4 regions of the Bradyrhizobium sp. LeoA1Lang genome follow, and region 4 is predicted to be linked to each of the others. Evidence: predicted binding sites of a transcription regulator. Region 4 holds the regulator's gene; each other region holds the start of a gene.
What was found. Region 4 encodes PhoB, which activates phosphate uptake and scavenging genes when phosphate is short. Its sites were predicted from a motif close to TGTCATNNANCTGTCAT; they were not measured.
Positions count from the first base shown of each region.

Region 1: the regulator PhoB is predicted to act here: its motif matches at 2,313-2,329, upstream of ACZYOF_RS19870 (Orn/Lys/Arg family decarboxylase).
Region 2: the regulator PhoB is predicted to act here: its motif matches at 3,507-3,523, upstream of ACZYOF_RS42025 (acetoacetate decarboxylase).
Region 3: the regulator PhoB is predicted to act here: its motif matches at 2,168-2,184, upstream of ACZYOF_RS28130 (UDP-2,3-diacylglucosamine diphosphatase).

Region 1 covers NZ_JBVAPG010000055.1:43,707-48,541, reverse strand. The annotation lists gene ACZYOF_RS19870 (Orn/Lys/Arg family decarboxylase) at 1-2,270, opposite strand, end outside; gene ACZYOF_RS19865 (DJ-1/PfpI family protein) at 2,377-3,528, opposite strand; gene ACZYOF_RS19860 (COG4315 family predicted lipoprotein) at 3,786-4,175, shown strand; gene ACZYOF_RS19855 (cupin domain-containing protein) at 4,274-4,717, opposite strand; gene ACZYOF_RS19850 (PAS domain-containing protein) at 4,781-4,835, opposite strand, start outside.
Region 2 covers NZ_JBVAPG010000296.1:175-4,970, forward strand. The annotation lists gene ACZYOF_RS42015 (carbohydrate porin) at 1-1,336, opposite strand, end outside; gene ACZYOF_RS42020 (transporter) at 1,356-2,375, opposite strand; gene ACZYOF_RS42025 (acetoacetate decarboxylase) at 2,615-3,397, opposite strand; gene ACZYOF_RS42030 (patatin-like phospholipase family protein) at 3,563-4,735, shown strand.
Region 3 covers NZ_JBVAPG010000099.1:23,578-28,412, forward strand. The annotation lists gene ACZYOF_RS28120 (threonine/serine dehydratase) at 1-97, opposite strand, end outside; gene ACZYOF_RS28125 (glycosyltransferase family 4 protein) at 265-1,335, opposite strand; gene ACZYOF_RS28130 (UDP-2,3-diacylglucosamine diphosphatase) at 1,332-2,144, opposite strand; gene thiD (bifunctional hydroxymethylpyrimidine kinase/phosphomethylpyrimidine kinase) at 2,406-3,206, opposite strand; gene ACZYOF_RS28140 (Lrp/AsnC ligand binding domain-containing protein) at 3,569-3,814, shown strand; gene ACZYOF_RS28145 (c-type cytochrome) at 3,906-4,640, opposite strand; gene ACZYOF_RS28150 (PQQ-dependent sugar dehydrogenase) at 4,597-4,835, opposite strand, start outside.
Region 4 covers NZ_JBVAPG010000011.1:526-5,360, forward strand. The annotation lists gene argF (ornithine carbamoyltransferase) at 1-566, opposite strand, end outside; gene ACZYOF_RS06235 (acetylornithine transaminase) at 566-1,774, opposite strand; gene ACZYOF_RS06240 (GcrA family cell cycle regulator) at 2,274-2,789, shown strand; gene phoB (phosphate regulon transcriptional regulator PhoB) at 2,910-3,617, opposite strand; gene phoU (phosphate signaling complex protein PhoU) at 3,736-4,452, opposite strand; gene pstB (phosphate ABC transporter ATP-binding protein PstB) at 4,464-4,835, opposite strand, start outside.

The DNA of each region.
Region 1 (4,835 bases), on a different contig from region 4:
GGGAATGCGTTGAAGGATGCCTCGAACATCTTCAAGTAGTCGATCATCGGCCGGGTCTGTTCCGACAATCGTTCACCCGGCACGATGGTGGCGATACCGGGCGGATAGACCACGAATGGGGTTGCCGCGATGCGGCCCGAAATCTCGCCGATCGGCAGATAGTCGACGTCGTTGCGCACGAGGTAGCGTGATGCCTCGCGCGGCGACATCGCAATCTCGGGCAGGTGCTCGGGCAGGAACTGCTTGCGCTGCAGCGCGCTCACGTCCGCCGCGCGGAAGAAGCGGTGCATGTCGCCGCAGAGGTCGCGCAGGCGCACGCCGGCATAGCGGGCAGGCCTGCGGCGGAAGAATTCGGGGATGACGTCCTCGAGCAGCGCATTGTCGTCATGCAATTTCTTGAAGGCGACGAGCCCCGAGATCAGCGTCCCCGCCTTGCTCGCCTCCACGCCGGGCGTGAGCAGGAAGAGCAGGGAGTTGAGGTCGTTCTTCTCGGCGACGATGCGGTTCTCGCGCAGATATTGCGCCACCACCGGGGCGGGGATGCCGTGCTCGGCATAGGCGCCGGTGGCGTGATCGAATCCGGGTGTGAGCAGCGTCAGCTTGTTCGGATCGGTCATGGCAAAGCCCGCCGTCATCTCGGGGAAGCCATGCCAGCTATCGCCGGGCTGGAGCTGCCAGAACGCCGGGTTGGTCGCGAGCTGGTCGGTGGAGATGGTTTCCCAGGCGACATTGTGCGCCCCGCCTTCCCGCGCGACATCCGGAATCATCACGCGGTCCGGCACGAACGGCTCGAAGAACCAGCGCCGCTCGGGGCGGGCTTCGTTCTCCTCGAACTCGCGGCGGGTGGCGCGGATCTTCTTGCGCAGCTCGATGCCGAGCCGGATCGTGTCGTCCCACAACACCTCGCCGGAGCGGCCCTTCATCATCTGCGCGCCGACATCGAGCGAGGCGAACAGCGGATAGAATGGCGAGGTCGAGGCGTGCTGCATGAAGCTTTCATTGAAACGCCGATGCTCGACCCGGCGCTTCTGGCCCTTGATGTGGCGGTCGCGGACGTGGATCTGGGAGGCCTGCGAGAAGCTCGCGAGCTGCTTGTGTGTCGATTGCGTCGCAATGATGCCGGGCGCCTCGGGACCGAGGTCGGCAAGGCCCATCGCGAAGCGGCCGGCATAGATCGGATGGAACTTCATGAAGCCGGCCCAGGCTTCGTCGAACAGGATGTAGTCGCAGAGATGGCCGATGCGCTTGAGGATCATCTCCGCGCTGTGGATGGTGCCGTCATAGGTGCATTGCTCGACCACGGCGACGCGGAAGGGGCGGGGCCTCTTCCAGGCATCCTTGTCCTTGACCAGCGGATGGTTGCGGATGCGCTCGCGCAATGCGGCCTCGTCCAGCGCGTCCCAGCGCATCGGCCCGATCAGGCCCCAGGCGTTGCGAACCGTCGGCACATAGACCGGGATGCCGCCGCCGAGCAGCAGCGCGCCGTGGTGGGCGGCCTTGTGGTTGTTGCGGTCGAACAGCACGAGGTCGCCGTCTGTGACCAGCGAGCCGAGCGCGACCTTGTTGGACGTGGAGGTGCCGTTGAGCACGAAATAGGTCTTCTCCGCGCCGAAGATCCTGGCGGCTTCCTTCTGCGCCCGCAGCGCCGGCCCCTCGTGAGTCAGCAGGTCGCCGAGGTCGAGCACGGAATTGTCGAGGTCGTCGCGGAACACGGCTTCGCCGAGATGCTCGACGAACACGCGTCCGATCGGGCTGCGGCTGTAGAACACGCCGCCATTGTGGCCGGGGCAGGTCCAGAGCTGGTTGCCTTCCTCGGCATAGTCGACCAGCGCGCCGAAGAACGGCGTCTTCAGCGTCTCGGCATATTGCTTCAGCCGGCTGATCAAATTCTTTGCGATGAACGGCGGCGTTTCCTCCGACAGGAACACATAGCCGTCGATGAAGTCGAGCACCTCGACCGGTAGGTCCTCGAACCGCTTGCGGCGGATTAGGAGGATGATCGGGAAGTCGAGGCCGCGCCGCCGCATCAAATTGATCAGCGACGCGGTCTTGCCCTCCAGCCCCTTCTTGCCCCAGTCGACCACCATGCAGCCGATCGCCGCGTCGGTCTGCACCGCGATCTCGGCATCCTCGAGCTTGCGGGCGCGCACGACCTCGAAGCCGGAGCGCTGGATCTCGTCGATGATCTGGTTGAAGCGGATGCCCTCGAGATCCTCCGGATCGAATACGGGCGCCGCGAACAGGAAGGTGAAGCGTCGGAAATAGTCCATTGGTGTCCTCGGAATGGTCCGAGCGAGAAGTCGGCACATTTCGTGACAGGCAGATGACGGTGGACCCGGTGAGGGAAAAATGATGGCCGGGCGGGCCGATGCCGCTTCAATTCGGTGGGCCTTGCCTCGGATATTCGAGCTGCATGGCGACGAAATCGGCCGTTCGCCCGCCGTAGCGTGCCTCGATCCGCTGCAGCGTCTGGTCCAGCGCCTGTGCCGGCGGCAGTGACCCGACCGGTTGCAGCAATCGCTCGGCGGGCCACTGCGTCGCGACCTGATCGGGCAGGATGCGCAGGCCGTTGCGGCTCGGCTGTGCCTCCGCCGTCGCGGCAAAGGTCACGGTGCGCGAACGATAGGTCCGCGACCAGGCGTCGGCCGCGAGCGCGAGCGACACTTCGTCGATGCCGGGTGCAAGCGCGATGCCGAGCTGCTCGCGGTTCCAGAAGGCGAGGGTGTTCCCGATCGCCGTGAGCGCGAACGGCCGCGTGAACTGGAACGCGCCGCTGTCGTGGCGGGCATCCCAATGGGGGAGGCCGATGTCGCGGGCGACGGCTTGCGCCTTCTCGCGGCCGGCGATCGCTTCGACCAGCGTGAGCGACATCGGCATCGAAGCCGTAATCCCCGTTGTGGTCGCAACGCCCTGGTCGACCACGATCCTGCGATCCCTGATGTAATGGGTCGCCGGATGCTTCTCGCGCAGGTCTTTCAGGGAGTACCAATGCGTGGTCGCCCGCTTGCCGTCGAGCAGTCCGGTGCTGGCGACCACCATGGTGCCGACGCAGACGCCGATGACGATCGCGCCCTTTTCCGCCTGCTGCCTGATCCATTGCACCACGACCGGATCGTCGTCACGGCTCATGGCGGGGACGATGACATAGTCGGCCCCATCAGGATGTTGCGTATCGAATGCGGCGATGGTGGCGTCCGGCTCCACCTTCAGTACCGGAAACAGCGTCACCGGTCCGGGTCCCGTCGCAAGCGTCACCACGTCGGCGACGTCGGCGCGCTTGAGGATGCCGTAGGGCATCAGATAGTCGGTGGTCTCGGTCTGCTCATTGATGCCGACGATCGCGATCAGCGGCCGCTGCCGCTTCGGCGGCTTCAACGCCGCGATGGTCGCATCAGCCTCCTGGCTTGCGATCAGCGGCGCGTTTCCAGACGCAGCTCGCGAGGGCAGCGTCAGAAGCCAGCCACCACCAATGATCAAGAAAAGCGCGGCAGCGGCAAGACCGCCCCACGCGAGAAGCCGCCAGTTCATTGCCTGCGTCGCTCTACGAATTCACCTCGCACTCGCTGCGCAACCTATCTTCTCACGCCGCGGCGCGAAATGACGCAGATCCGGCAAAAACCGACACGGGGACAGGGCTGGATCGGTGAGCTTCGGTCGAAAGCCACTTGCCGAATTATTCCCCGCGTCAGGCAAACATTGCGAAAAAATTCTTCGTGCTCTCCGGCGGAATAGAACGCGCCGCAGCATGTCCTACTCATGCAAGCTATTTCCGTACAGGAGCTATCATGAAGATCGCATCGATTGGTTTCGCACTCGCCACCGCCATTTCCCTGGCGACGGTCTCCGCGGCGTTTGCTGCACCGCCCACCAAGACCGGCACCACGACGAAGGGAACTGTGCTGACGGACGCGAAGGGCATGAGCCTCTATACCTTTGACAAGGACGCCGATGGCAAGTCTGCCTGCAATGGCCCGTGCGCAACGAACTGGCCGGTCCTGAAGGCTGAGGCGAGCGACAAGGCGGGCGAGGGCTACACCATCATCACCCGTGACGATGGCTCCAAGCAGTGGGCCTACAAGGGCAAGCCGCTTTACACCTTCGCCAAGGACCAGAAGCCGGGCGATATCACCGGCGACGGCTTCCTCAACGGCGCCTGGCATCTTGCGCAGCCGTGACGAGGTTGATCTCGCTATAATACGAGAGGCGGATTAGCGCAGCATAATCCGCCTCTCGTACTTGCCAGCCGCCATGATCGCCACCGTAGCAAGCGCCGTTATTTCGTGTGTCCCCACGCCTCGTCCCAGTCCGCACCAGCCGCGTCGACGACGCGGCCGTCGGCCTCGAAGAACTTGTTCGGCACCTGGAAGATCGCGAGGATCAATCCGCCTTCGGGGCACCAGGCGACGTGGCGGCTGCCGGCTTCGCGCCAGATGAACTCGCCTGCGTTCGCGGCAATGCCCTGCGCCGGGCCTTCTTTGTCGACGAGCGAACCTTCGAGGACATAGGTCTGCTCGATATTGACGTGCTCGTGGTCGGGCAGCACCGTACCAGGCGCAAAGCGCATCAAGGCTGTCATCAATCCGGTGTTGCGGTCGAACAGCAGCGTCTTGGCCTCGCAGCCGGGGAAGCGGGTCTTTTGCCACTCCATTTCCTGCGGGCGCACGAGATGGGAATGCGTATCGGCGGTCTGATGCGCCTGCGGCGTCGCAGTGTCCATGGCGTTCCTCCGGTTTCGTTGAACCAAAGGGATGATAGCCGGATCGCGCAGCGGCGTCAGCGGTTACCGCAGTCCCTCATAGACCATGAATCCGCGCGCGATCGCGAGCTTTCGCAGC
Region 2 (4,796 bases), on a different contig from region 4:
ACACGATGGTCGTGCGCACGCCGACCATCACGCCATCCTTGATGCGATGCGTCTGCGTGGGATCGTAGGGGTCGACCGCGCCGCCGCCCGGATGCGCGATGTATTGAAACACCGGCTGCAGCAGGAAGCCGGGCCTGACCTCATGCTGATAGGTGACTTCGAGGATCGCCTCGTAGTCGCGGATCGGGTATGGCGTGCCGGTGAAGAACTGGGTGTCGCGGTCGAAGGCACGGGCGCGGTCGGATATCCTGGCGTAGGTCGCAGCGATGCCGAACCTGTCGTTCGGATGGGCATCGCTGAAACCGGTGAACAGGAAGCCGCCGTCGACATAGGTGCTGATCAGATTGCGATCGGACGGACTCACCGAGGCCCGCATGAAGAATGCGACGCCCTTGTCCGAACCGGGTGCGGCGCGCGCCAATTGCTGCTCATAGACCATGAACAATCCCTGGTTCCGGCGCCACCATGCCGGATCGCCGGAGCTGTTGGGATCGGCGAGCGACAGGCCGTCGGCCGAGAAGCGCTGATCGGGAAACGACATCATGTGATACCAGCCGCCGCCGGTGATGGTCGCCGGCAACCGGCTCTCGCCGATCTCGAACTTGTATTTGAGCTGGCCGATCCACCAGGGCGGATCGTTGACGCGAAACAGCAGACCGTGAGGATTGGCGATCTGCGCATCGTCGGCGTCCGGCGGCGCCGGGGTGCCATCGAACAGTGCGAGATAGGCCGTGATCCTGTCCGAGAGCGCCGCCTTGATGCGGATGCCAGGTACGGCAAGCGGCGGTGACGGGCCGCCGCCCGGCAAATTGATGCCGGTGATGCCCGGCCAGCCCAACGCGGAGTTGATGAAAATGTCGTCGTATTGGCTATCGATGAATTCGACGTCCGAAGCCTGCTGCCCGACGCGGACGGCAAGCTTGCCGCCGAGCAGTTGCTGCTCGATCCAAAGCTCATAGAGCCGTGTCGCGGAAAGCGCCTCGACGCCGGAGACCAGCATCAGATTGCCGATATAGCTGCGCGACAGGCCGTCACCATGGATCTGGAATATGTTGGCGTGGAAGGTGGCGCCGGTCCAGCCCATCACCTTTTCAAGGTCAATGGTGGCGCCAAGGTCGAGACGCCCGGTATAGATCGCGCCGGTACGCATGCCGCCGGAGACGTTGGCGAGCCCCTCGCCGATATAGGTCAGGCTGAACTGGTAGCCGGCATCCGCCAGCCTGTCGCGCAGGTCCTTGTTGCCGCCGTCGGGCTGATCTGCCGCGCGGGCGGCTGCGAGGGCAACGGCGGTGATCGCCGCGAATACCATGACCACGCGGGTGAGCACTCGGTACATGCAAGGATACCGCAGCCCGTTATTTGACGATGCCCAGGCGACGCATGATCAGATAGGCAAGGCCGGAGGCGCCGATCATCAGCACCGCGGCCCACAGGAAACCGCCGTCGACGTCGGTGAGCGGCAGTCCCTTGGTGTTCATGCCGAAAATGCCGGTGACCAGCGTCGGCGGCAGCAGCAGCATGGTCACGACCGATAGCGCGTGCAGATGCCGGTTGCTCTCCTCCTCCAGCTTGAAGCGAAGCTCCTCCTCGAGCAGCCGGCTGCGTTCGCGCAGCTCGGTGATATCGTGGTCGAGGCCGTCGAGCCGCTGTGCGAGCTTTGCGGCATGCAAGCGTAGCGCCGGGCTGAGATTTTCGGGATTTTTCTGTTCGAGCCGGTGGAACAGCACGCGCAAGCCGGCAAGCTGACGATGCAGCCTCAGACAGGTCCGCCGCAACCGGCCGAGCCCGGCCCGCATCTCCGACCTGGTCTCACCGGCCAGCACCCGTTCCTCGATTTCGTCGATCTCGGTGCCGATCTTGTCGGCCATCCGATCCATGGTGTCGGCGACCTCGTCGATGATCTTCTCGAGCAGCGCCGCCACCGTCGCGACACGATGGCCGCCCTCCAGCACGCGGCGGGTGGCGTCCACCGCGCATAGCGCCTGATGGCGGCCGCTGATCAAAAGACGCTCGGTCATCGCGAAGCGAAGGAATCCGGTTTCCTCCGTCGGGGAATCGATCTCGCGCACGAGATCGGAGAACACGCCATAGACGCAGTTGTCGATGACGTGGAGCTGCTGGAAATTATCGTGCGACAGCAGGAGGTCGCGCGCGAGCGTAGGAATCTGCAGGCCTGCAATCCACTGCCGCATGCGACCATCCGCCAGATTGAAATGCAGCCACAGCCTGCCATCATGGCTGAATTCGATCGGCGCATCGATCGACAAGGATTCAGCGCTGCCGTCGCCATGCAGACGGAATGCCCACACCAAGCCCGGGATCACCGGGATGGCATCTGCGGGCACGCTGACCATTTTCGCTGGTTCAGCCGACATGACCAGCCCGAAGCTCAACGCGACACATTGCCAAACCCCTGCGCTAGAGCTTCGGTTCTGATTGAATCAGAACCGAAACTCTAGATTCTTGTTTTGACGCGTTTTCTTCACGCGAACCGGTGTCCACTTCGCTCGAAAACGCTCTAGCCGGCACAATACAGTATTAGTGCAGGGGCCCCTCCCCGCACGCCAGCAAGCGACGATACAATTACGATTTTGTAACAATTTGATGTCGCGACCTACTCGGCTGCGAGACCGGTTTCGGCAACCTGCTCGGATTCCTTGTTGTAATCGTGCACCACGCGGCCGAACGGCAGCGTCAGATCGGCCAGGAAATGATGCGCGCCGATCACCCGGCGCACCGGGAAATCCGCAACCGGCGCATTGACATGCGGCACCAAATGCAGCCGGCCGGGTCCGATCCATGACCCTTTGACGTTGATATCGGTCAGGTTGATCGCGACGAGCTGGCAGACTTCGAGACGGCCATCGACGCCCGGGATCATCTTCAGATTGATCTGCGTCTTCGACAGCGTCGCGCGGGTGATGTCACCATTGCCCGCCATGCTCTCATGCTTGTAGCCCATGGTGCCCATGGCGACGAGCTGGCCGGCATATTCCAGCGTACCGGTCAGCGTGTCCTTGACGATCTCAAGCTTGGGATGGGCGTATTTCTTCGGAAAGCCCCAGATCTCCCGGCCCGCCGCAATCGGCGGATCATCGTCGAGGTACATCTGCGAAACAAAATTGACCTCTTCGCCGTGCAAGCGCGCCGGGATCACCAGACCGGACTCGGTATAGCTGCCGAAGCCGGAACTATCAGGCATCTTGATCCATTCGTAGTGCACGATCGGCTGATCGATCGGTTCGAGCGGCTCGGGCAGCCCGGCACGGATCAACTCGGGATCGGTCTCGTAGGTAATGACCAGGAATTCGCGATTGACGAAGCGGTAAGGTCCTGCGGGATAGCTCGGGCCCGCGGCAGGCATCGACGGAAGCCTCAAAAGCTCTTCCCTGCGCATCGCAAATCCCCCTGTTTGCAATTAATGGCCTGAACGCTAGCGGCGGACATTGACACTGATGTGAGGGATTTCCTTCAGCCACGTGACCCCAAATGATCCTCGGCGTAGCCGTCATCAGCACGTCACGGGCGCACGGAATCGTTGGCGCGCAGGGAGTGTCAGGACATGGATGCGCGTAGCCCACATTTCGACGAACAAGAAACTGCAACCTCCCATCGCGGCTGGCGGCCTGAGCGCTGCGATCGTGTCGCGCTGGTGCTGCAAGGCGGCGGTGCGCTCGGCGCCTACCAGGCCGGCGTCTACCAGGCGCTGCACGAAGCAGGTATCGAGCCGGACTGGATCTGCGGCGTCTCGATCGGCGCCATCAACTCGGCGATCATCGCCGGCAATCCGCCGGAGCGGCGGCTCGAGCGGCTGCACACATTCTGGGACCGCATCACCAGCCGCAAGATCTGGCACTATACGCCGGATGGCGACATCTTCCGCAAAGCGCGCAACTTCACCAGTTCGTTCATGACGACGGTGCTCGGCCAGCCCGGTTTCTTCGCACCCCACAACACCAATCCCTGGTTAAGCCCGGCCGGTGCGCGGACGGCGACGAGCTATTACGACACCGCGCCGTTACGCGAGTCGCTGCTCGAGCTGGTCGATTTCGAGCGCATCAATTCCAAGAAGATGCGCTTTGCAGTCGGCGCGGTGAACGTGCTGTCGGGGAACTTCATCTATTTCGACAACGCGCATGACGAGATCATTCCCGAGCACATCATGGCGAGCGGCGCGTTGCCGCCGGCGCTGCCGATGGTGAAGGTCGGCACCGACCATTTCTGGGATGGCGGCATCGTCTCCAACACGCCGCTGCAGCATCTGCTCGACCAGGTCGACAGCCTGAATTCGCTGGTGTTCCAGGTCGACCTATTCTCGGCCCGCGGCGTGCTGCCCCGCGACATCCACGACGTGATGGCCCGCCACAAGGACATCATGTATTCCTCGCGCACGCGCTACAACACCGACATGTATCGCAAGACGCACAATCTCCGCGCCCGCCTCTACAAGGCGCTCTCGAAGATTCCAAACGAGCAGTTATCGGAAGAAGAGCGCCATCTTCGCGATTCCAACAGCGCCCTGCCGAGCATCGCGATCCTGCAACTGATCTATCAGCAGAAGGCCTATGAAGGTCACGCCAAGGATCACGAATTCTCGGGCACCTCGATGCGCGAGCACTGGATGAGCGGATACGAGGACACCAAGCGCACGCTGATGCGACGCGACTGGATCAAGATGCCCGACAACGGCATGGGCATCGTGGTCCACGACGTACACCGCGAAAGCGAGGTGTAATTCCGCCCGTCATTGCGAGCGGAGCGAAGCAATCCATGCCGCCACTTGTGGAGAGATGGAT
Region 3 (4,835 bases), on a different contig from region 4:
ACAGCAGCGGCGTGCGCACCGCGAACGGCGCGACCACCTTTGCGGCGGCTTCGATATCAGCCGCGTCGACGGGTGGATTTGCGATGATTTCGGTCATACGCAATTTGTAACGCGGCCGCCGACAGGCCGGCAAGACGCTTCTGTGTGATGCACAGAAGGAGGTTCGTAGCCCGGGTGGAGCGGAACGCGTAACCCGGGACCGCTGGTCAACGCCGATACAGAAGTCCCGGGTTGCGCTGCGCTCCACCCGGGCGACGGGTCAGGCTAGGCCGCGAAATGCGGGTCCTCGGCCACGAATTCGGCCGGATCGTTCTCGGGCGCGGCTTCGGGCTCGACCGGCCGGAGATTGAGGGCGTGGTCGATAAAGACGCGCGCCGAGGCTTGCCAGGTGTGGCGCGCCGCAAAGTCGACGCAGACCCGCGCCGGGATGCTGAGCGCCTCCAGGCAGGCCTCGCGGAGGTCTTCCTTCAGCGCGCCGACCGGCGCAGTACCGATCACGTCACGCGGACCGACCACTGGGAAAGCGGCGACCGGCAGGCCGCTCGCAAGCGCCTCCAGCAGCACCAAACCGAAGGTGTCGGTCCTGCTCGGGAACACGAACACATCGGCAGCGGCATAAATGCGCGCCAATTCCTCGCCGTGCCGTGCGCCCAGGAACACGGCGTCGCGGTATTTCCGCTCCAGTGCCGGACGCGCCGGCCCGTCGCCCACAACGACTCTGGTGCCCGGCAGATCGAGGTCGAGGAAGGCTTCCAGGTTCTTCTCGACCGCCACCCGGCCGACGCTCAGGAAAACCGGTGCCGGAAGACAGAGGTCGACATGGCGCGGATGGAACAGCGCGGTATCGACGCCGCGCGACCACAGCACCACGTTGCGAAAACCGCGCGAGCGCAGTTCGGCGGCGAGCGCCGGGGTTGCCGCCATCACCGCCTGGCTCGGCCGATGGAACCAGCGCAACAGCCGCCAGACCCAGCTTTCCGGGATCGGCGAGCGCGCCGAGACATAGTCGGGAAAGCGGGTGTGAAAGCTCGTGGTGAACGGCAGGCCGCGCTTGCGGCAATAACGGCGCACCAACAGGCCGATCGGACCTTCGGTGGCGATGTGGATGCTGTCAGGCTTGTCCTGCTCGATCAGCGCGGCAATCGCGGCCGGATGCGGCAAGGCCAGCCTGAGGTCGCGATAGCTCGGCATCGCGAAGGTGCGGAACGATTGCGGTGTGAGAAATGCGATCTCAACGCCGAGGCCCTTTGCCGCCTCGGCCATCATGGTCAGCGTCCGAACCACCCCATTGACCTGGGGATGCCATGCGTCGGTCGCGACCAGGATTTTTGTCATGCGGCGCGCGCCGTGACCCGTGGAACTGGTGCGATGCGCCGGACCGGATCGGTCCAGGTGATGATCTCGAAGCGGCCGTCCTCATGCTCGGCCAGCGCCGTGCAGCTCTCGACCCAGTCGCCGCAATTCATGTAGCGGATGCCGTGTTCGTCGCGGATGGTCGCATAGTGGATGTGGCCGCAGATCACGCCGTCGCAGCCATGGCGACGCGCTTCGCTGGCGAGCGTGGTTTCGAACGCGCCGATATAGTTCACCGCCTTCTTGACCTTCAGCTTCGCCCATTGCGACAGCGACCAATAGGGCACGCCGAACATGCGGCGGAAGAAGTTGACGAAGCGGTTCATCTGGATCGCGAAGTCGTAGGCCTTGTCGCCGAGATGGGCGAGCCAGCGCGCATTCTGCACCACGAGGTCGAAGATATCGCCGTGGATCACAAGGTAGCGCTTGCCGTCGACGCCGGTGTGGATGGTGTTCTCCATCACGTCGATGCCGCCGAAATGCGTGCCGTAGTATTTACGCAGGAACTCGTCGTGATTGCCGGGGATGTAGATGACCTTGGCGCCCTTGCGTGCCTTGCGCAGCATCTTCTGCACGAAGTCGTTGTGGGTCTGGGGCCAGTGCCAGCTCGACTTCAGCGCCCAACCGTCGACGATGTCGCCAACCAGGTAGATTGTGTCGGCATCGTGAGAGCGCAGGAAATCCAGCAATCGGTCGGCTTGCGACCCGCGGGCTCCGAGATGGACATCGGAGATAAACAACGTGCGAAAGCGCCGCTCGGGGCTCTCTTCACTGAAAGAGTCGCTTCCCATACCTGTGCACCTAACAAATCCCTGTGACAGGGCGATGACGATTCGTCGCAGCCAACGGTCCCACCAGAATCAGCTATGCGCCCCTTTGAAATGCGGATAACAGCGCCATGCGACAATCTGGCGACACGAGGGGCCGTGGATGTACGGAACGAGGCCTGTAGCCCGGATGAAGCGAAGCGCAATCCGGGATAAGCGGCCTCCAGGCGCGCAAAGGCCCCGGATTACGCTGCGCTCCATCCGGGCTACGGTGTTGCGGGTCGTCTAATAAAATCTGTGAAAATGATGCACCGGCCCGTGGCCGTGGCCGACGGTGAAACGATCGGCGGCTTCGATCGCGGCGCTGATCCAGCGCTTGGCGTTGCGCACGGCTGACGTCACGTCTTCGCCCTTGGCAAGCTCGGCTGCGATCGCCGACGATAATGAGCAGCCGGTGCCATGGGTGTTTGCGGTGTTGATGCGCGGCGCGGCGAGCACGATCGCGCTGTCGGCATCGACGAGATAGTCGATGCTCTCGCTGCCCTGCCCGTGCCCGCCCTTGATCAGCACCGCCTGACAGCCGAGCGCAAGCAGCCGCCTGCCCTGGCTCTCGATGGCGGCCTCGTCTGCGGCCATCGGTTCATCGAGCAGTGCTGCGGCTTCCGGCAGGTTCGGGGTGATCAACGACGCAAGCGGGATCAATCTCGTGCGCAGCGCATCGACCGCCTCCGCGGCAAGCAGGCGATCGCCCGAGGTTGCAACCATCACCGGATCGAACACGACATGCTTCGGCGACCAGCGCTCGAGCCCGGCCGCGATCGCATCGATGATCGAGAGCTCGGCGACCATACCGATCTTGACCGCGCCGACCGCGAGATCGGAGAACACTGCATCGATCTGCGCGGTCACGAACTCGGCCGGCACCTGGTGGATGCCGCGCACGCCCATCGTGTTCTGCGCGGTCAGCGCGGTGATGACGGAGGCGCCGTAGACGCCGAGCGCGGCAAAGCTCTTCAAATCCGCCTGGATGCCGGCACCGCCAGAGGAATCCGAACCGGCAATGGTAAGTGCGATCGGCGTCGTCATCGGAAAGCTGCCACGCAGTAGACGATCATGGGTTGTCCTAGGTTTGATCATCCCTTGTCGAATCGAGCGGAGACCTGGACTTCACCTCGCCCCGCTTGCGGGGAGAGGTCGAAATTCAAGCGCAGCTTGAATTTCGGGTGAGGGGGGGCCTCCACGAGGGTATCTGCCACCGTGTTCGTGGAGAGAGCCCCTCACCCCAACCCTCTCCCCGTAAGGACGGGGAGAGGGAAGTGCCGCCGTCAATCCGTACTAATTAAAATCAGTTCGCTTTAGCGCCAAGGACCAAGGCCGGCAAGCTGGCTTGCCATCGCACCCCGAATTTGGCTCTATGCGCCGGCTACCCTGCCCCGGAGATGACAGCGATGGTTCCCTTCTTCATCCAGATCAAGTGCAAGCTCGGCCAGTCCTATGCCGTCGCCAATGCGCTGGCGGAGGCCGAGATCGCTTCCGAGATCTACTCCACCGCGGGCGATTACGATCTCCTGGTGAAGTTCTACGTCGACAAGGACACCGACATCGGCCATTTCGTCAACGAGAAGGTCCAGGTCATCCCGGGCATCCAGGACACCCACACCATCATCACCTTCAAGGCGTTCGGGACCACCTAGAGCATGATCCGGAAAAGTGGAAACCAGCTTTCCCTCGCCACGAACGCGAAGCGTTTGTGCGGAGATCGATTCCGTCTAATCTGGTCATGAGCTAATTGACATGGCCGACTGCCCAGACATAGGCGGCCACCGCGGCAGTGTCGGCGTCCGACAGCTCGGCACCTCCCTTCGGCGGCATGACGCCCGTATAGTTGCGCGGGTGCGGTATGCCGTCGGTCACCGTCTTGGTGATCGCCGCGAGGCTGCCGTCGCTCCACACCCAGTTGCCGGAAGTCAGGTCTGGACCGACTGACGTCCCTCGGGCATCGGACCCGTGACATCCGCTGCAGGTGCCGTTGCTGGCCTCGCCGTGGAAGATGCGGTCGCCGAGCGCAACCTGATCCTTGGTGGCGCCGGGCGGCACCGACAGATCCGCCGTGGCGCGCCCAGCGTCGGCATGCGTCCCTTCCGGCGGCGCGGCCGCGCCACTCGAACCCGGCGCCGGGGCGATTGCCGGTGCGGCAGCCAGCCGCGCGGTTGCCGCATCGCCGCGATAAGTCACTCGCCAGATGCGGCCATGCACGTCGTCGCCGATATAGAGAGCCCCGTCCGGCCCCATCGCAAGGCCGCTCGGCCGAAAGGCGGCGCGACCGGGATCCATGTGCGCGCCTGCAAAGCCGTCCGCGAACACCACATAGCTACCTGTCGCCTTGCCGTCGGCCATCGGCTGGAAGATGACATTGTAGCCCGCCTGCTCCCGTGGCGCGCGATTCCACGAACCGTGGAAGGCGATGAAGGCGCCGTCACGATAAGGCTCGGGGAACTGGGTGCTGGTATAGATCAGCATATCGTTGGGCGCCCCAATGGCCGGGAAAGGCAGCAACCGGCGCTAGCTTAGCGGCGCAGGCCCCGACCGCCTTGCCGCCGTCGCCGCCATATTCCGGCGCCAGGACGAGCTTTTTCTGATCTTGGTCGTAGTAGCATTCCGGCCATCCGTAATCGCCACCCTTCTTCAGCTCGAGGAGCTCCTCGGCCGGCAGCT
Region 4 (4,835 bases):
AGCTGCGGCGGCGTCGCGATGTTGAGGGCGAACTTGAAACGCTCGGCGGCATGCGCCCATGACGCCAGCACGTTGTTGTCGTCACCGGTCCAGGCCACGATCTTGCCCTCGATCGAACCGCGACGCTCCTCGAACGTCATCAGGTCGGCCATCACCTGGCAGGGATGCGAGCGCCGGGTCAGCCCGTTGATCACGGGGACGGTGGCGTGCGCGGCAAGTTCCAAGAGCGCATCGTGGTTGAGGATGCGGATCATGATCGCATCGACATAGCGCGACAGCACCCGCGCGGTATCGGCGATGGTCTCGCCACGGCCAAGCTGCATCTCGGCACCGGTGAGCATGATCGATTCACCGCCAAGCTGGCGCATGCCGACATCGAACGACACCCGCGTGCGGGTCGAGGGGCGCTCGAAGATCATCGCCAGCGTCTTGCCTTCGAGCGGCTTCGTAGCCCTCTCATGCGCCTTCAGTCTCGCCTTCATGGCGGCGCCGGCGGCGAGCATGGCGCGCAGCTCGTTGAGCGACATTTCGTTGATGTCGAGGAAGTGACGGGGTGCCTTGCTCATCATCCCGCTGCCTTCTTCGACGGTCCACTTGAGAGCGCGGTGCAGGCGCGCTCGAGGCAACCGATGGCGTGCTCGATCTCGGCCTCGCCGACGATCAGCGGCGCGAGGAAGCGCACCACATTATCGCCGGCGCCGACCGTGAGCAGCTTCTGCTCGCGCAGGGCGTTGACGAGGTCGCCCGAGGGCACCACCGCCTTGACGCCGATCAGAAGCCCCTCGCCGCGCACGTCCGCGAGAATGTACGGATAGCGGTCGACCACGGAGGCGAGCTTCTGCTTGAGCAGGAGCGACATCTTCTGCACGTGATCGAAGAAGCCGGGCTGCAGCATCACATCGAGCACGGCGCTGGCGGCCGCGACCGCGAGCGGGTTGCCGCCGAAGGTCGAGCCGTGCGAGCCCGGCGTCATGCCGGACGCGGCTTCCGCGGTCGCAAGGAAGGCGCCGATCGGAAAGCCGCCGCCGAGCGCCTTGGCCAGCGACATCACATCGGGAGTGACCCCGATGCGCTTGTAGGCGAAGAGATCGCCGGTGCGGCCCATGCCGGTCTGCACCTCATCGAAGGCGAGCAGGAGACCGTGCTCGTCGCAAAGCTGGCGCAGCGCCTTGAAGAAGGCCGGCGGCGCAGAGCGCACGCCGCCTTCGCCCTGCACCGGCTCGATCAGGATGCCTGCCGTCTGCGGACCAATCGCGCGTTTCACCGCTTCGATGTCGCCATGCGGCACCTGGTCGAAACCGTCCATCGGCGGGCCGAAGCCCTCGAGATATTTGGCGGCGCCGGTCGCGGCCAGCGTCGCGAGCGTGCGGCCATGGAAGGCGCCTTCGAAGGTGACGATGCGATAGCGCTCCGGATGCCCCTTCGAGAAGTGATAGTGACGCACGACCTTGATCACGCCTTCCATCGCTTCCGCGCCGGAATTGCAGAAGAACACGAAGTCCGCAAAACTCTGCTCGCACAGCCGCGCGGCAAGCTTCTCGCCGTCCGGGCTCTTGAACAGGTTCGACATGTGCCAGAGCTTCGTCGCCTGCTCCTGCAGCGCCTTCACCAGATGCGGATGGGCATGGCCGAGCGCGTTCACCGCGACGCCGGAGGTGAAGTCGAGATAACGCTCGCCTTTGGTCGAGATCAGCCAACAGCCTTCGCCGCGTTCGAAGCCGAGATCGGCCCTGGCAAAAACGGGAAGCAGATGCGACGTGGCGCTGTCGGTCATGGCGATCACTGAAGGGTTTTAGACAAGCCTTTCAGATGAGCCCTGGCGGCGTGCAGCGATGCAGACACGCGGCTGGAGCTCATCCAGCGAAAACAAAACGTGCCGCCTTTGCAGGGCGGCACGTAAAGGCATTCTATGCGCGCGGCGGGCGCTGTCAATCGCCACGAAGCCGCCAGGCTGCGCTGCAAAGTACCGGGTAATCCGCGGGTTTCCAGTGTAGTGGAAAAGCCCGATTGCAATCCCTAAATGTCGGAACATGTGGACGCATAGGCGCGGACTCTTGCGCCAGAGTCACGCCATATTGTAGCGTCTGGCCTGTCGGGTACGACATCTCGTGCGGCAGTTTTGATCCCTAGAGTCCTTTGTGTGCGGCGTACACGTTCGGGTGCGGTTTTCGTGCCCGGCGAGCCTTAAGGGATTCTGCCCGCAGGGATTTTTGAGATTAGGCATCGCAGCGCTGTCCCAGGATCGGCCGGCGCAACGCGAAGGGAAAGATGCGATGACGGTATTGACCTGGTCCGACGAACGCGTCGAGCAATTGAAGAAGCTCTGGGAAGCCGGGCTCTCGGCCAGCCAGATCGCAGCGGAACTCGGCAACGTGACGCGCAATGCAGTGATCGGCAAGGTGCACCGGCTCGGCCTCTCGGGCCGCGCCAAGAGTCCTGCTGCAGCCGCGCCGCGGCAGCGCAAGGCGCGTCCCGCACAGCCGATGATGCGCGTAGCGCGGCCGGTCTCCCGCGGCAACACCGCACTCGCCCACGCCTTCGAGGTGGAGGTGGAAGCGGACCCTATCGCCTACGACAATGTGGTGCCGATGAGCCAGCGGCTGTCGCTGCTCGAATTGAACGAGGCCACCTGCCACTGGCCGGTCGGCGATCCCTCGAGCCCGGAATTCTTCTTCTGCGGCGGCAAGGCGCTTCCCGGCCTGCCCTATTGCGCGCACCACTCCCGCGTCGCCTACCAGCCGGCAGCGGACCGCCGCCGTCCGACGGTCAAGCCGTCACACGGCAAGTAAGCCGACGACAGATCGTAGCCCGGGTGAAGCGCAGCGTAACCCGGCAATGCTGTATCGGCAGGTCCAAATTTCCCCGGGTTACGCTTCGCTGCACCCGGGCTACGGATTGAGGTCGCCGAGTTACGACTGCTCGGCCTTCGCGAAGCGATCATCCAGCGCGTAGCCCGCGCCGCGGACGGTGCGGATCGGGTCCTGCTCGCGGCCGGGATTGAGCAATTTGCGCAGGCGGCCGATGTGGACGTCGACGGTGCGCTCGTCGATATAGATGTCGCGCCCCCAGACGCTGTCGAGCAACTGCTCGCGGCTGAACACGCGGCCGGGATGCTCCAGGAAGAACTCCAGCAGGCGATATTCGGTCGGGCCGAGATCGATCGGACGGCCCGAGCGCGCGACGCGACGCTTCTCGCGGTCGAGCTCGATGTCGCCATAGGTGAGCACGGTGGCGAGCCGCTCCGGACTTGCCCGACGCAACAGGCCCTTCACCCGCGCCAGCAGTTCAGGCACCGAGAACGGCTTGACGATGTAGTCGTCGGCGCCGGTCGCCAGTCCCCTCACGCGCTCGCTTTCCTCGCCGCGCGCGGTCAGCATGATGATCGGGAGCTGCTTGGTCTCCGGCCGCGCCCGTAGACGGCGGCACAGCTCGATGCCGGAGAGTCCCGGCAGCATCCAGTCGAGCACGACAAGGTCGGGAATGCGTTCCTTGAGCCTTGTGTCCGCATCATCTCCACGGGCGACCGTTTCGACATCATAGCCTTCTGCATCGAGATTGTAGCGCAACAGCGTCGTCAGCGCTTCTTCGTCTTCGACCACCAGAATGCGTGCGCTCATCGGCTTGGCTTCTCCTATAGCGGGATGACTCTCTGCCTGAATCGTCATCCCACTCTTCCTTTGATGTTTTGAGCAGGATCTTCTTCGGAAAACCGGCTTCGACTTTCCTGGATGTGCTCTAGTTGCCCGGAACGGTCGTGGCGAACGTCGTCATATCCCCCTTCGGCCGCTTGTCGGTCATCTGCTGACCCTCGATCATGTAGAACACCGTCTCCGCGATGTTGGTGGCGTGGTCGCCGATCCGCTCGATGTTCTTGGCGCAGAACATCAGGTGGATGCAGAACGAGATGTTGCGCGGATCTTCCATCATGTAGGTGAGGAGCTCCCGGAACAGCGAGGTGCAGATCGCGTCCACCTCCTCGTCGCTCTTCCAGACGTTCATCGCGGCCGGCAGATCGTGCGCGGCATAAGCGTCGAGCACGGACTTGACCTGCGACAGCACGAGGTCGGTCATGTGCTCCAAGCCGCGGATCAGCTTCAGCGGCTGGAAGTCGTTCTCCAGCGCGGCGACGCGCTTGCCCATGTTCTTGGCGAGGTCGCCGATCCGCTCGAGGTCGGTCGCCACCCGCATCGCGCCGACGATCTCGCGCAGGTCGACGGCCATCGGCTGGCGGCGGGCGATCGTCAGCACGGCGCGCTCTTCGATCACGCGCTGCAGGCTGTCGATCTCGATGTCGGAAGCGACGACACGCTTGCCGAGCGCAATGTCGCGGCGGATCAGCGCATCGACGGATTCGGTGATCATCCGTTCGACCAGCCCGCCCATCTCCGCGACCAGACGGGTCAGTTCCTGAAGATCGCTGTCGAACGCCTTGGCGGTATGTTCAGAAGCCATGATGTCCCTCCTCAACCGAACCGGCCGGTGATGTAGTCCTGGGTGCGACGATCGCTCGGCGAGGTGAAGATCTTGCTGGTGTCGTCGAACTCGATCAGTTCGCCCAGATACATGAACGCGGTCTTGTCGGAGACGCGCGCCGCCTGCTGCATGTTATGCGTGACGATCGCGATCGTGTAGTCCTCCGACAGCTCCTGGATCAGTTCCTCGACCTTGGCGGTCGAAATCGGATCGAGCGCCGAGCAGGGCTCGTCGAACAGGATCACTTCGGGCCGCACCGCAACCGTGCGAGCGATGCACAGACGCTGCTGCTGGCCGCCGGAGAGGCTCAGGCCGGAGGCATTGAGCTTGTCCTTGACCTCGTTCCACAGCGCGCCGCCGCG